One region of the Dietzia sp. 2505 genome, then DNA from elsewhere that is predicted to be linked to it. Evidence: riboswitches for the same ligand, from Rfam matches in the RefSeq annotation. Region 1 holds a riboswitch; the other holds the start of a gene.

Evidence for each region. Region 1 has a riboswitch for cyclic di-AMP ahead of ABIE38_RS02735 (C40 family peptidase). Riboswitches for the same ligand answer to the same signal wherever they lie in the genome.
Region 2: another riboswitch for cyclic di-AMP. It lies ahead of ABIE38_RS00120 (transglycosylase family protein); the one in region 1 lies ahead of ABIE38_RS02735 (C40 family peptidase).

Annotation. Positions count from the first base shown of each region.
Region 1 is NZ_JBEPON010000001.1:602,034-609,335, reverse strand. It holds gene ABIE38_RS02740 (NlpC/P60 family protein) at 1-1,037, opposite strand, end outside; gene ABIE38_RS02735 (C40 family peptidase) at 1,201-1,815, opposite strand; cyclic di-AMP (ydaO/yuaA leader) riboswitch at 1,829-1,976, opposite strand; gene ABIE38_RS02730 (hypothetical protein) at 2,057-2,209, opposite strand; gene ABIE38_RS02725 (DEDD exonuclease domain-containing protein) at 2,437-4,089, shown strand; gene trpD (anthranilate phosphoribosyltransferase) at 4,070-5,134, opposite strand; gene ctaE (aa3-type cytochrome oxidase subunit III) at 5,418-6,029, shown strand; gene qcrC (cytochrome bc1 complex diheme cytochrome c subunit) at 6,086-6,970, shown strand; gene qcrA (cytochrome bc1 complex Rieske iron-sulfur subunit) at 6,967-7,302, shown strand, end outside.
Region 2 is NZ_JBEPON010000001.1:27,173-34,474, reverse strand. It holds gene ABIE38_RS00140 (MFS transporter) at 1-649, shown strand, start outside; gene ABIE38_RS00135 (DUF2771 family protein) at 646-1,155, shown strand; gene ABIE38_RS00130 (cold-shock protein) at 1,165-1,566, opposite strand; gene ABIE38_RS00125 (hypothetical protein) at 1,688-1,969, shown strand; cyclic di-AMP (ydaO/yuaA leader) riboswitch at 2,148-2,304, shown strand; gene ABIE38_RS00120 (transglycosylase family protein) at 2,316-2,939, shown strand; gene ABIE38_RS00115 (hypothetical protein) at 3,052-3,249, opposite strand; gene ABIE38_RS00110 (helicase-associated domain-containing protein) at 3,352-5,751, shown strand; gene ABIE38_RS00105 (DNA repair helicase XPB) at 5,842-7,302, shown strand, end outside.

The DNA.
Region 1 (7,302 bases):
TAGGTCGGCGCGTGCAGTACCAGCCCGTCGCCGGCGTACATACCGACGTGGGTCGCCCCCGGGTAGTAGATGACCAGGTCGCCAGGTTGGATGTCGGCCATCGCGACGGGCGCGCCCGACACCGCCTGCGCCTGACTCGACCGCGGTAGCGTCTTCCCCTCCTGCGCGTACGCCCACACCATGAGTCCCGAGCAGTCGAACTCCTCGGCGCCGGTCGCCCCCCAGGAATACGGGGAACCGAGCCGGGTGAGCGCCACGTTCAGCGCCGCCGTGTTGACGCCGTCGACAGCCGGGGCGACGTAGCCGGGCGGGACCAGGGGGCCGCCGGCCCAGAGTGCGCGCTGCGCGTCCGAGAGGGCGTCGACACGACGTCTCACCTCATCGATCCGCACCCGCATCTCCTCCGAGCGCCGATCGAGCTCATCCGCCCGCCCCTGGGCGTCCCGGGCCGAGGCCCGCGCGATCTCCGATGCCACGTCCGCGTCCCTGCGGAGGCGGGCGGCCTCCACCGAGGCGGCACGCGAGGCGTCCAGTGCGGTGGTGGTGGCGCCGGAGAGCCGCTGCAACGTACCGAGCCGGTCGACCAGGTCGCGCGGGCTCTCGGCGAGGACGGCGGCCCGCGTGGCCCCGGTGTCGCCCCCGCGATAACGCACGGTCGCGAGTCGATCCACCAGGGACTGGTCGCGCGAGGCACCGGCATCGGCGACCACGGCGAGGCCCGCGGCGACCCCGGCCTCGCGCTCGCGTCGGTCCCGCTCGGCGTTGGCCCGCTCGAGTTCCGCCCGCGCCAGATGGAGCTCCTCCCCGAGCGCCCCGGCCTCCCCGGACAATCTCGCCAGCTCCGCCAGGTCCTCACCGGGTGGGCCCTCCGCCGAGTCATCTCCGGCCCGGACCGTGCTCTGCGCCGGGCCCACCATCTCCGCCGGACCCACGGCCCGGGAGGGGTCCGCGGTCTGGGCCGACACCGTCACGACACCGGAACTCAGGACGACGAGAGTCGCCGCGGTGAGCGCGGCCGACCGGACTCTGTGGGTCATGGGGAAATGTGGCACTCTCGGGTCTCTGTTCGGTGACGGCCGGAGCGCGGCGGGGACACCGTCACGCTCCGTGGTCGAGATGGTACAGACGACGAACCCCGCCGGTACCGGTTACGTGACCGGTGCTCGGCGGGGTCCGCGGAAAAGCGTGGTGCGAGGCGACTCAGTAGTAGCGGGTCGCGCCGTAGAACGGCATGGAGTCCAGCGGCGCGTAGCTCACCGACGTGCCGGAGTACGGGGCGTGCACGACCTGGCCGTTACCGGCGTAGATGCCCACGTGGCTGGCGCCGCTGTAGAAGGCGACGATGTCCCCCGGCTGCAGGTCGGCCTTGGAGACCTGGGTCCCGCCGCCGATCTGGGCCTGGCTGGTGCGCGGGATGGAGATGCCCGCCTCCTTGTACGCCCATGAGGTCAGGCCGGAGCAGTCGAACGAGTTGGGGCCGGTGGCACCCCATGCGTACGGCGAGCCGACGCGGGTGCTGGCGGCGTCGAGGATGCGCTGACCGGTGGAGATCTGCGGCGCCGGGGCGGCGAACTCGACGGGGGCCGCCTGTGCGGCGGCGGCCTGGGCGAGGCCGGCCGGGAGGGCGATGCCCTCAGGGAGATCGACGGTGACCTGTGCGGGCACACCGGGCAGACGCAGTTCGACGGGGACGTCGACGGTCACCGGTGCGGCGGCCGCGGTCCCGGCGCCGGCGATGGCGGCTCCCGCTGCGAGCAGTCCTGCGGTGGCGACACGGCGCCCGGTCGAGCTGGCCTTGATGCTGTGGGCTCCCACGAGAGTGATTTCCTCTTTCTTCCTGGACACCGACCGGGTTAGCTGACGGGTTCGGACACGGAAGTCTGTCCTACGCCCGGACCTCTCGGCCCTCGGGCGATTCACCCCAGTGGAACGTGGTTCCCCGGTGCGCCGTGGTGGCGCTTTGGTGGTGACCCCGGCCCCCCACCGGCGGGCGGGTGATGACTTCCGAGGTCTCGAAAAGGTTACGAAACCATCTCGTCGAAGTCCAGTCCATCCGCTAGGCGGCCGTTTCCGACGCCACGATCTCGACGCTCGAGACCATTCCGAGCTCCATGAGCACCTCGATCGCCGATCGCACATCCGGCTCCAGGACGTACCCGCACGACTCCTCGGATAGCGCGTCCACCTGGGATTCTTCGGAGAAGAGCACCGAGATTACGCAGTCCTCGCACCGGCGCGGGCGGACCGGACACCGTGAGCAGTCCATCGAGAACATGATCTACGTCACACTCCGTCCTGGGCGTGTTGCCCATTCGTTACCGGGCCGCGATCTGCGGCTCGACGCCGACCGTATCGGCGGGGTACGACATCCATCCCCGAGGCGGCCGCACGTCGGTCCGTCACACCCTGTCGGACCGGGTCGCTACCGTCTGGGCCATGCCCACTCCCCCGACGCGCGAGCCGGTCCGCCCGCCCGGGACCCAGGGGGTCCAGGCGGCGTTCGACGAACTCGAGCCGATGCTCTCCGAGGTGACGTTCGTCGTTGTCGACCTGGAGACCACCGGCACCCGGCCGGGGACCGACGAGATCACCGAGATCGGCGCGGTCCGCGTCCGGGGCGGCGAGATCCGGGCGGAGCTGTCCACGTTCGTCGCCATCGACGGTGCCCTGCCGGGGCACATCAGTCGGCTCACCGGCATCGACCCCGGCGACCTCGTCGGGGCGCCCACCCTCGGCGAGGTGATGTCGACGTTCCTGGAATTCTCCCGTGGCGCCGTCCTGGTGGCCCACAACGCGCGGTTCGACCTCGGATTCCTCCGTGCCGCGGCCGTATCGACCGACCATGAGTGGCCGGATCCCCCGTCGGTCTGCACGCTCGCCCTGGCACGTCGGATCCTGCACCGGGGCGAGACCCGCGGGCACCGACTCGGTGAACTCGCCGCCCATCTGGGATCCACCATCGAGCCGAACCACCGGGCACTCCAGGACGCCCGCGCCACCGTCGACGTCCTCCACGCCCTGATCTCCAGGGTCGGCGACTGCGGGGTGGCCACGCTGACCGAACTCCGGGCGTACGACGGCCGCCTCGCCCCCGGTGTGCGCCGCCGCGCCGCGCTGACCGACTCGCTCACCACCGGCCCCGGGGTCTACCTCTTCCGTGACGGCGCGGGCGGCGCCCTGTACGTGGGTTCATCCGTGTCGGTTCGGAGGAGGGCCCGCTCGTACTATTCCGGTGCGGATTCACGCAGCAGGATGCGCACGATGGTCGGCCTGGCCGCGAGTGTCGAGTCGGTGCGGTGTGCGCACCTCCTCGAGGCGTGGACCGTCGAGGAGCGGCTGATCGACTCCCTGCAGCCGCCGTACAACCGGCGTTCGCGGAGTCCCCGTCGCGGGTGGTGGCTCTCCCCACCCTCCGGGCGCGCGATCCGTGGACAGGTGACCCGCACACCGGAGCATCCGTCCGCCCTCGGGCCGTTCCGGAGAGCCGAGGACGCCAGAGCGGCGTGGCTGGACCTCGTCGAGACCCTCGGCACCCCTCCTGACGCGCAGCACTGGGAGGACCTGGTCCGCGGCCGGAACTCGGCGGCCGTCAGGGCGATGGTCGACCGGATCGACGCGATCGCGGCGGGCGGCGCGTTCGAGCGTGCGGCCCGGTTGCGCGATCGCGCGGCGACCCTCGTCCGGATCCTCACCCGACATCAGGAACTCGCCGCCACCGCCGGCCTGAGCGAGCTGGTCCTGGCCCAGTCCGGACCCGCGCGGACATGGGCCGTGGCAGTCGTGCGTCACGGACGTCTCGCCGCGTCAGGGATCGTGCCGGCCGGAGCCGCCCCACTGCCCGTCATCGACTCACTCCGGGCGGGCGCCACGACCGTGCAGCCCGGGCCCGGGCCGTTCTCCGGCGCGAGTGCCTCGGAGATCCGGAACGTGCACAGGTGGATCGACTCCGCACCCACCCGCATCGTGTCGGTCGCGGGGTGCTGGGCACTGCCCGTCGACGGCGCCCACAGACTGACCGGGTGGGCGGATAGAGCCGAACTGGCGGCCTCGGAGACGAGCAGTGCCGGGATCAGTCCCGCGCGGCGCTGAAGGCCGCCCACCTGTCCAGGAGTCCGGCCGCCTCGCCGTCGTCCACGGCCCTCGCGGCGCGATCCAACGCCGACGTCATCGCGGTCACGAGGTCTGCGTCCCGATCGAGGCCGTCGAACGCCACCAGCGCCGCGGCGGAATTGAGCAGGACGGCATCCCTGACGGGGCCCCTCTTGCCGGCCAGCAGGTCCCGGGCCACCGTTGCGTTGTGGCGTCCGTCGCCCCCGCGCAGTTCCTCGATCGCGCACGTCGCCATCCCGAAGTCACCGGGGGCGATCTCGTCCTCGTCGATCCGGCCCTGCGAGACGCGCAGCACGCGGGTCGGCCCGGTCATCGTGATCTCGTCGAGGCCGTCGGCTCCCCGCACGACCAGCGCAGAGCGCCCGCGGAGCGCGAAGACCTCCGCCATCACGGTCATCAGACGGTCGAAGGCGCACCCGATGAGGTTGGCCGCAGGGGCTGCGGGGTTGGTGAGGGGACCCAGGATGTTGAACACGGTCGGGATGCCGATCTCCCGCCGGGGCGCGGCAGCGAAGCGGAGTGCGGGATGGAACACGGGGGCGAAGCAGAAGGCCACACCCACCTCGTCGACACACCGTGCGACCTCCTCCGGCCCCAGGTCGATCGCCACCCCGAGGGCCTCGAGCACGTCGGCCCCTCCGCTCTTCGAGGACGCCGCACGATTGCCGTGCTTGACCACGGGAACTCCGCAGGCGCTCACGACGAGGGCGGACATGGTGGAGATGTTGACCGTTCCCTGCCGATCGCCACCGGTTCCGACGATGTCGACGCAGGGCCGGGAGGTCGGCACCCGGCGCGAGTAGTCGAGCATCGTGGAGGACAGGGCGTCCAGTTCCGGACCCGTCACCCCCTTCATGTCGAGTGCGACCCCGAACGCCGCGATCTGCGCGTCCGTCGCGAGGCCCTCCATGATCCGGGACATCGCCCAGCGGGCGTCCGCCGGTTCCAGGTCCTCACCCGCCGTGAGCGTGCCGAGTACCCCGGGCCAGGACCGGCCCTCGTCGAACGCTGCAGAACTCCCCACGTGTCCCGACCTCTCTCCCTGGATCCCGGCGGTCTGTCACCGTCCGACCGCACAGTGACAATCGTGCCACCAGCCGCGTCGCCGGTGCCCGCGGACTCCCATCACCGGACCCGTCCCGACAGCCGTCGAGGAGCCTGAGAAGGCCCTGATACCCCTGCACGGGGTGCGTCTCCTGACGGGTGACCGGGGAGTTCTATGAACGACCTGCGAAAACGCTGTGGGGACACGCCGAAATCGGGGGTCCCTGCAGCCTCCGCCCACCTCAGGGGTCATACTTGGCCTCGTGACGAGCGCAGTGGATAACTCAGGATCGGCAATGGCTCAGCGCGTTCATTCGCTGAACCGGCCGAACATGGTCAGTGTGGGCACCATCATCTGGTTGTCCCAGGAGTTGATGTTCTTCGCGGGGCTGTTCGCGATGTACTTCGTCTCCAAGGCGAACTCGGGAGGTGACTGGCCCTCCTACCCGACGCACCTCAACGTCCCGTTCGCTCTGACTATCACGGCGATCCTCGTGGCGTCCTCGGTTACCTGTCAGATGGGCGTCTTCGCCGCCGAGCAGGGCGACGTCTTCGGCCTCCGTCGTTGGTACATCATCTCGGCCCTCATGGGCACGGTCTTCCTCGTCGGTCAGGCCTACGAGTACTACGAGATGTACCTCGAGGGCACCACGATCTCGTCCAGCGTCTACGGGTCCGTCTTCTTCATCACCACCGGTTTCCACGGCCTCCACGTGGCGGCCGGCGTCCTGGCGTTCGTCGTCCTCGTCATGCGGACGACGATGTCCCAGTTCACTCCCGCCCAGGCCACGGCGGCCATCGTCGTGTCGTACTACTGGCACTTCGTCGACGTGGTCTGGATCGGCCTCTTCGTCACCATCTACTTCATTCAGTAGTCAGCTGGCCGCAGGACGCTGCGTCCAGCAGGTCCCAACTCCAAAGGGAACTCATAATGAACTCACCTCACCCACCCGCTGCGGACACGCCGTCGCCGGAGCCCGCGGTGAATCCGGCTCGTCCGGCCTCGTCGAAGCGTCGCCGTAAGGCGACCGGCGCGCTCGTCATCGCCGCCGGTCTCCTCGGCGCCGGGGCCATCGCCACGGCCGTCGTTCCCGAGCCCCAGGTCGCGACCGCCCAGCAGGATCAGGCCGCGCTCATCGCCGAGGGCAAGTCGATCTACGACGTCGCGTGCATCACCTGCCACGGCCAGAACCTTCAGGGTGTCGAGGACCGCGGTCCGTCGCTCGTCGGCACGGGCGCGGGAGCCACCTACTTCCAGGTCCATTCCGGGCGTATGCCGGCGGCCAACAACGAGGCCCAGGCCGAGCGCAAGAAGCCGCGCTACAGCGAGCACCAGATCATCGCGCTCGCGGCGTACGTCGACCTCTTCGGCGGCGGCCCCGAGATCGTCACCGATCCCGACGGTTCGATCGCCCAGGGGTCGCTGCGCGGTGCCTCGGGCGAGGCCCGCGCCGAGGAGATCGCGCGCGGTTCCGAGCTCTTCCGCCTCAACTGCGCCTCCTGCCACAACTTCACCGGTCGCGGCGGTGCGCTGTCGGCGGGCAAGTACGCGCCCATTCTCGACCCTGCCAACGAGCAGGAGATCTATCAGGCGATGCTCACCGGACCGCAGAACATGCCCAAGTTCTCGGACCGTCAGCTCACGCCTGACGAGAAGAAGGACATCATCGCCTTCATCAAGGACACGGACTCCAAGGTCTCGCCCGGCGGTTACGCGCTCGGCGGGCTCGGCCCCGTGACCGAAGGTGTGGCCATCTGGCTAGTCGGCATCGTCGCCCTCATCGGTGCGACCCTCTGGATCGGATCCCGTTCATGAGTGAGACCCCCAAGAACCCGTCCCCCGCGGACCTCGACCGGATGGGCGACGCCGAGCTCGTCCGGTTGGGAACCGAGCTCGACGAGGTCGACGTCCGATTCCGCGAGAACCGGTGGCCGGACGGTGTCACCTCCCGAGCCGAGAAGCGTGCCGCACGAGTCGTCACCACCTGGTTCGCACTGTCGGCGGTCCTCGCGCTGGCCTTCGCCGTGATCTACATCGCCTGGCCGTGGGAGTACCGCGGCCAGGGTGAGGACGGCTACTGGCTCTACATGGCGTACACGCCCCTCCTCGGCCTGACGATCGGCCTGTCGATCCTCTTCCTGGGCTTC
Region 2 (7,302 bases), 570 kb from region 1:
CGGCCGTCAGGTCCTGGCCAATCTCTGGGCCGTGTCGATGGTCCGGTTCATGACCGGCTTCCTCACCCTGTTCCTGGCGTTCGTGGCCAAGGCCCAGGAGAACGCCACGGCGGCGGAACAGGCCGGGATGCTCGCGATCGCCGGTGCGGCAGGAGGACTGGGCACGTTCGCAGGAAATGCCGTGGGCGCCCGTCTCCCCCTGGGGCGACCGGGCCGTATCACCACGACGGCGGCGGGCGCAGCACTCTCCGCGGCGGTGGTGGCGGCGTTCTTCGGGAACATCTGGGCGGCGGCCCCCCTCGCACTCGTGGCGGCGGTGTGCAGCGCGCTCGGCAAGGTGGCGCTCGACGCGTCGATCCAGACGGACATCCCCGACTCCGCACGGTCCTCCGCGTTCGGCCGGTCGGAGACGGCGCTGCAGCTGGCGTGGGTCGCGGGCGGTGCGTTGGGGGTACTCCTCCCACCGGACTTCACCGTGGGCTTCAGCGTGATCGCTGTCGTGGGCGCCCTGCTGTTCGGCCAATCTCTCCTGACCGCACGCGGGTCCACCCTGGTACCGGGACTCGGCGGCAACCGGCCCAGGTTCCCCGGTGCGCCTCGTGACCCCCGTGCATTCGGCGCGCGCCTGCTCGGCAGAATGGAGGAGTGAGCTCTCACAGCGATGCCCCCGCGTCCGGCCCCCGCGTCCGTCCAGTCACCTGGGCGATCCTGGCGTGGGTGATCATCATGGTCGCCGCGATCGTCGGAGCGTGGCAGGGCTCGGCCTCCCGTCACGGGGCGGTGCCGGCGATCACCGTCGCCACCGACCGCGACCACGTGGAGGTACTGCCGTTCGCGGCGACGGACCTCGATGGCACGAGCTACACGAACCCGGTGGGCGAGTTCACCGTCACGGGTGAACACACCCTCACGGTCCGGCTGCCGGTGGAACTGCGCCGCGCCACGCTCGACGTCTACGAGATCCGCGCGGACGGGTTCCGCGAATACACCCTCGAGCCCGACGGGCCCGGCGAACTGCTCATCCCGGTCACCCTCCCCGACGAGGGACGGATCGAGGGACTGGCGCTCCGAGCGGTCGCCCTCGTCTACGCGGCGGACGGCTCGGAGACGATCCTCAGCGGCGAGTGGTCCGTCGGGATCACCTACGCGGACTGAGCCGGCAGGTCACGCGTCCAGCTCGCGGGCGACCGCGCGGAGCACCGACGCCACGCGACCCGACACCTTGTGGTCGGGACGGTGGCCGCGCCGCAACTCGGGTTGGACGGTCGTCTCGAGGACCTTGATCATGTCCTCGACCATCCCGTGCAGCTCATCGGGGGAGTGTCGTGGGCCGCCACGGGGGGCACGATCCTGCACGACGGTGGGCTCCTCGTGGACGACCACCCGCAGAGCCTGGGGACCACGCCGACCGGAGACCATGTCGAACTCCACGCGCTGGCGGGGCCGGAGCGTGTCCACCCCGTCCGGGAGCGCGTCGGACCGGACGTAGACGTCCTCCCCGCCCTCATGGGACAGGAAGCCGAAACCCTTCTCCGCGTCGTACCACTTGACCCTGCCACTGGGCACCGCGAACCACCTCTCCACACGATCGCGCACACGTGCGACCGACATCCACCACGAATCACTCGAGACTACCCTCGCCGAGGCGGTGGCCCGGAGCCCCCGCCGGGCCGGTACCCTCCCCCGTGTGACCTCCGACGCCCGACCCCCAGCCGACGACCCCGATCCCTGGGCGCCCCACGCGGCCGAGCCCGCCCCGGCCCGGCCCAGACGCCGCGGTCTGTTCGTCGCGGCGCTCGCCGTCTTCGCCGTCGGTGTGGTGTTCACCATCCTCGCCGCACTCACCCCGTTCGTCCTCGACAGGGACGCGCCCACATTCCTGTACGTCGGCGCGATGGTGTTCACCCCGGTCGGGTTCCTTTTGGGGCTGCTGTACGCGATTCTCGGCTCCCGGCCGCCCAGGGTGTGACGGAACCCACTCTCTCCCGAAGTTCCAGGTAACAAGCCGATAACGTCGCCTCCCGCCCCACTGTGTGACCTGGTTTTATCTCAGAATGGTGACGATCCGGCATCAAGCCGCTACTGTTCGGGGCAGACTCGTCAGCGAGTTGGCATCGGACGCACCACCGAACCCCGCCCTGCGGCCGATGCGACATTGACCGTTACCGGGCGGGGACGGGGGACCCGATCAGGGCCCACCTCGGGCCGGCGACCGCAGGTCGCCTTGGGGTCAAGCCGCCGCAGGCGGCCGGGCGCACTCGTCCGAACCCGACAGCTCACCCCGTAGGCACAGAGTGAAAAGGACTGACGCGTATATGACCTCGAACACCGGACGCCACCGCGCTGCCGCCACCGCCTCCGCGCCCAGGACGGCGGTGAAGGTCGTCCTCGCGGGCACCGCGTTCTCCGCCGCCGGGCTCGCCCTCGCCCCGGCCGCCAACGCGGCCCCGGACTCCGACTGGGACCGTCTGGCCCAGTGTGAGGCCGGCGGCAACTGGGGGATCAACACCGGCAACGGCTACCACGGCGGGCTGCAGTTCTCGCCGAGCACCTGGGCGGCCTACGGCGGCACCCAGTACGCGCCGACCGCCAACCAGGCGACCCGCGAGCAGCAGATCGCCATCGCCGAGAAGACCCTCGCCGGACAGGGCTGGGGGGCATGGCCCGCCTGCTCCGCCAAGCTCGGCCTGAATTCCGCCCCGACGCCTCGCGACGTGGCCCAGCCCGCCCCCGCACCGGCAGCCCCGGTCGCGCCGGCCGCCCCGGAGGCCGTCTCGGCCGCCGAGCACGTCGCGACGCTCACCGCGTTCGCCGAGGGTCGCGGTCTCGCGCTGCCGATCACCGACGGATACCAGGCCAACAAGGATCTCGTCGACGCCGCGTACGCCGAGAACCAGACGGCCGTGGACGGGTTCTTCGCCACCTACCTGGCCAACTGACCCCGGTCGACCCGAACGCGAGAACGGGCCGCCACTCCCTGCAGGGGGTGGCGGCCCGTTCTCGCGTCTACACCGTGCGAGGCACACCGCGTGATCACGGCGTGCGGGGAGGTCAGCGGGTCGGCACGGACTTGTTGACCACGGTCTCCGGGTGGACGTAGTTCAGGCGCTCCTGCGGCAACGGGAAGATCTCCTGCCCGAAGGGCGACAGCCCCCCCGCCACGAGCGCAGCTAGTTCGGTCACCGGGTGCTCGCCGAACGAGTCGTCGGGCCATCCCGGGTTGTCGTAGGTCAGTTTCTTGGCAGCCACGTGGTCAGTCTCTCACCTCGAGCCCGATCCGTCAGCAACCGGGTCGGATACCCCCGCCACCGGTACTCACCGCCGGCCGGATCTCACTAGGCTGGTACGGATATGCCGACCTCGCGCACCACGCCCCGACACCCCACCAGCGGTGAACCCGACTTCCCCGCCTGGCTGGCCGGCCTGTCCGACGACACACTGGTGCGACTGTGCGAGCTGCGTGCGGACGTGGCCTCCCCTCCCCCGGCCTCGCTCGGCGTGCTCGCCTCCCGCCTGCGGTTGCCGGCGTCGACGGCGCGCGCGATGGGCACCCTGACGTGGCCCGACCTGCTCGTGCTGGCCACCGCCGCCGCGCTCGGAGCCGATTCCGGCCCGGTGCCGATCGGTGCGGTGTCGGGGCGCCTCGGTGTCGACGACGACGACCCGGCATTCCGCGCAGCCGTCGACACCCTCCGTGATCTCGCACTGTTCTGGGGCGACCCGGCCCACGCCCGGATCGTCCCGGTCACCGGGGCCGCGGTCGACGCGGCGCCCGTCGAGGCCCCCCTCCCCGGGGAGCCCGTCGGAGCCCACCTCGACACCGCCTGGAGCGGCCTGTCCGACCGTGCACTGGGCGTCCTCGGGGCCGTCGCCCGCGGTCGCACGCCGGTCGGAGCCCTCGGACCCGCCGCGTCCGAGACCGTCCGCGCGGCGGCCGCGGAACTGGCGGACGCCGGGCTGGCCTCGGTCACCGGCACCGCCGGGGGCGAGGTGGTCGTGCCCCGCGCCCACGCCCTGGACCGGGCCCGACACGGAGCCCGCCAGAGCGGCTCGTCCCTCCTCGACGTCCCCGCGTGGTCGGCTACCGGCACGGCGGCCGGTGGGCCCGGATCCGCGGGGGTCCCGACCGGGCGGGCCGCCTCCGCCAGGAGCGCCGCCGAGAGCAACGCCGCCGAGACGGCGGACGCCTCCGGGGGTGTGGCGGCCCTCGACCTCCTCCACCGGTGCGACGCGCTCCTCGCGGCGCTGTCCCGCCACCCGGCCGCCACCCTCAAGGCCGGCGGGGTGGGCGTGCGGGAACTCCGTCGTGTCGCCCGTGCCGCCGGCGTCGACGAGCACGAGGTCCCGCTTCTGCTGGAGGTCCTCGCGGCCGCCGGCCTGATCGCCGTCGGCGACACCGACGTGGGCGAGACCGGTTTCGACTCGGTGTGGGCGCCCACGGAGGCCGCGGACGTGTGGTCCGCACGTGATCGCGCGCGCCGCTGGGCCGAACTCGTCCTGGCCTGGTGGTCGATGCCCCGTGCCCCGTGGCGGGTCGGCTCCGAGATCGAGGGCGGGGGCACGGTCCCCGCCCTCGGCGAACCGGTCGGTCCGCCCGCGGCGGGCGAGCGCGACCGGGTCCTGCGCGCCCTGTCCCGGCTCGACCCCGGGGCAGAGCCCGGTGACGACCTGCTGCCGGAGGTCGTCCGGTGGTTCTCGCCGGTGTGGTTCTCGCGGGCCGGGTCACGGACCTGCACGCAGACCGTGGGCGAGGCGCGACGGCTGGGCCTCGTGGTGGGGACCACCGCCACCAGCGCGGCCAGGATCCTGGTCTCCGTCCCCCCCGCCGCCGGTCCCCCCTCGGCCGACGAGCTCGAGCCGGTCCTGACGGCGGCACTCCCCGAACCCGTCTCCGAGGTGATCGTCCAGGCCGACCTCACCATCCTCGCCCCCGGCCCGCTCGTCCCGGAGCTCGCGGCGGACTTCGCGCTGCTCGCCGACGTCGAGTCCGCGGGCGCCGCCACCACCTACCGCGTGACCGAGACCTCCCTGCGCCGGGCGCTGGACTCGGGACGTACAGCCGCCGGGATCAGGGATCTTCTCGCCCGGACCTCGATCACCCCGGTCCCGCAGTCCCTCGACTACCTGATCGAGGACGTCGCACGGAGGCACGGCCGACTCCGGGCGGGGGCCGCGTTGTCGTTCCTCCGCTGTGACGACCCGTCTCTGGTGGCCCAGGTCCTGGGCTCCCCGGTGGCGGAGAGTTGCGCCCTGCGTTCAGTCGCCCCGACCGTCCTCATCTCCCAGGCCCGTCCGTTGGATCTCGTCGAGGCCCTCCGGGAGCACGGGTACGCGCCCGTCGTCGAGGACACCTCCGGCGCCGTCGTCGCACTCACCCGCCCGGTGGCCCGGGTCCGGGCCACGTCCCCCGGCCGCACCCCCCGGGTCCCGACGCGAGCCGCCAGCACCGGCGAGCTCCGTGCGGCGATCACGGCGATGCGCTCGGCCGACCGCGTGCGGTCGGCTCGCGGCTCCTCGGGTGACGGGTACACGGGTGAGGCCGCCATCGCCCGCCTGCACGAGGCCGCCGGGTCGGGCACCGCGGTCACGGTCTCCGTGGTCGACGCGCAGGGTCGCTCGACCTCGCGGCTCGTCATCCCCGTCTCCGTCGCGGGGGGCCGGATCGAAGGGGTGGAACCCGATTCCGCCGAGGCCGTGACCCTGCCGTTGCACCGCGTCATCTCGGTGGCCGACGTGGACCCCACCCGCTGACCCCACCCGCCGGCCCGACCCTCCGTGGCGATTTCCGGGACACTGGAGGGTCGGACCCACGCGGGCCCGCGAGAACCGAGGAGAACCGAAGTGAGTGGTGGACCGCTGATCGTCCAGTCGGACAAGACCGTGTTGCTGGAGATCGACCACGACCAGGCAGGCGACGCCCGGCAGGCCCTGGCCCCGTTCGCCGAACTCGAGCGCGCACCCGAACACGTCCACACCTACCGGATCACGCCGCTCGCCCTGTGGAACGCGCGGGCCGCCGGTCACGACGCCGAGCAGGTCGTCGACGTGCTGGTCACCTACTCGCGTTTCCCCGTCCCACAGCCGCTCCTGGTCGACATCGCGGACACCATGGCCCGCTACGGCCGACTACAACTGGTCAAGAGCCCGGTCCACGGTCTGACCCTCATCTCTCTCGACGCCGCAGTGCTGGCCGAGGTCAGGCGACACAAGAAGATCGCCCCGATGCTCGGGGCGGAGATCGACGCCGACACCGTCATCGTCCACGCGTCCGAGCGCGGCCGGCTCAAGCAGGAGTTGTTGAAGGTGGGGTGGCCGGCCGAGGACCTGGCGGGGTACGTCGACGGCGAGGCCCACGAGATCTCCCTGTCCACCGAGTCCGAGCCCTGGGAACTCCGCGACTACCAACAGATGGCCGCGGACTCCTTCTGGGCGGGCGGCTCCGGGGTCGTCGTACTGCCCTGCGGGGCCGGCAAGACCATGGTCGGCGCCGCGGCGATGGCCCGCGCCAAGGCCACCACGCTCATCCTCGTGACCAACACCGTCGCCGGTCGGCAGTGGAAGCGCGAACTGCTCGCCCGGACCACGCTCACGGAGGACGAGATCGGTGAGTACTCGGGCGAACGCAAGGAGATCCGCCCGGTCACCATCGCCACCTATCAGGTCGTCACCCGCAAGACCAAGGGCGTGCACCGGGCGCTGGAGCTGTTCGACTCCCGGGACTGGGGGCTGATGATCTACGACGAGGTGCACCTGCTCCCGGCACCGGTCTTCCGGATGACCGCGGACCTGCAGTCGCGTCGCCGTCTCGGGCTCACCGCCACACTGGTCCGCGAGGACGGCCGGGAGGGCGACGTGTTCTCCCTCATCGGCCCCAAGCGCTACGACGCCCCCTGGAAGGACATCGAGGCACAGGGGTGGATCGCCCCGGCCGACTGCGTGGAGGTCCGCGTGACGCTCACCGAGAACGAGCGGATGATGTACGCCACCGCCGAGGCCGAGGACAAGTACAAGTTGTGCTCGACCGCCCGCACCAAGATCGCGGTGGTGAAGCAGATCCTGGCCAGGCACAGCGGGGCCCCGACGCTGGTGATCGGCGCCTATCTGGACCAGCTGGAGGAACTGGGAGTCGAGCTGGACGCCCCGGTGATCCAGGGTTCCACCTCCAACAAGGAGCGGGAGAAGCTCTTCAACGCCTTCCGCGCCGGGGAGATCTCCACGCTGGTGGTCTCCAAGGTCGCCAACTTCTCGATCGACCTGCCCGAGGCGAGCGTCGCCGTGCAGGTCTCCGGGACCTTCGGCTCC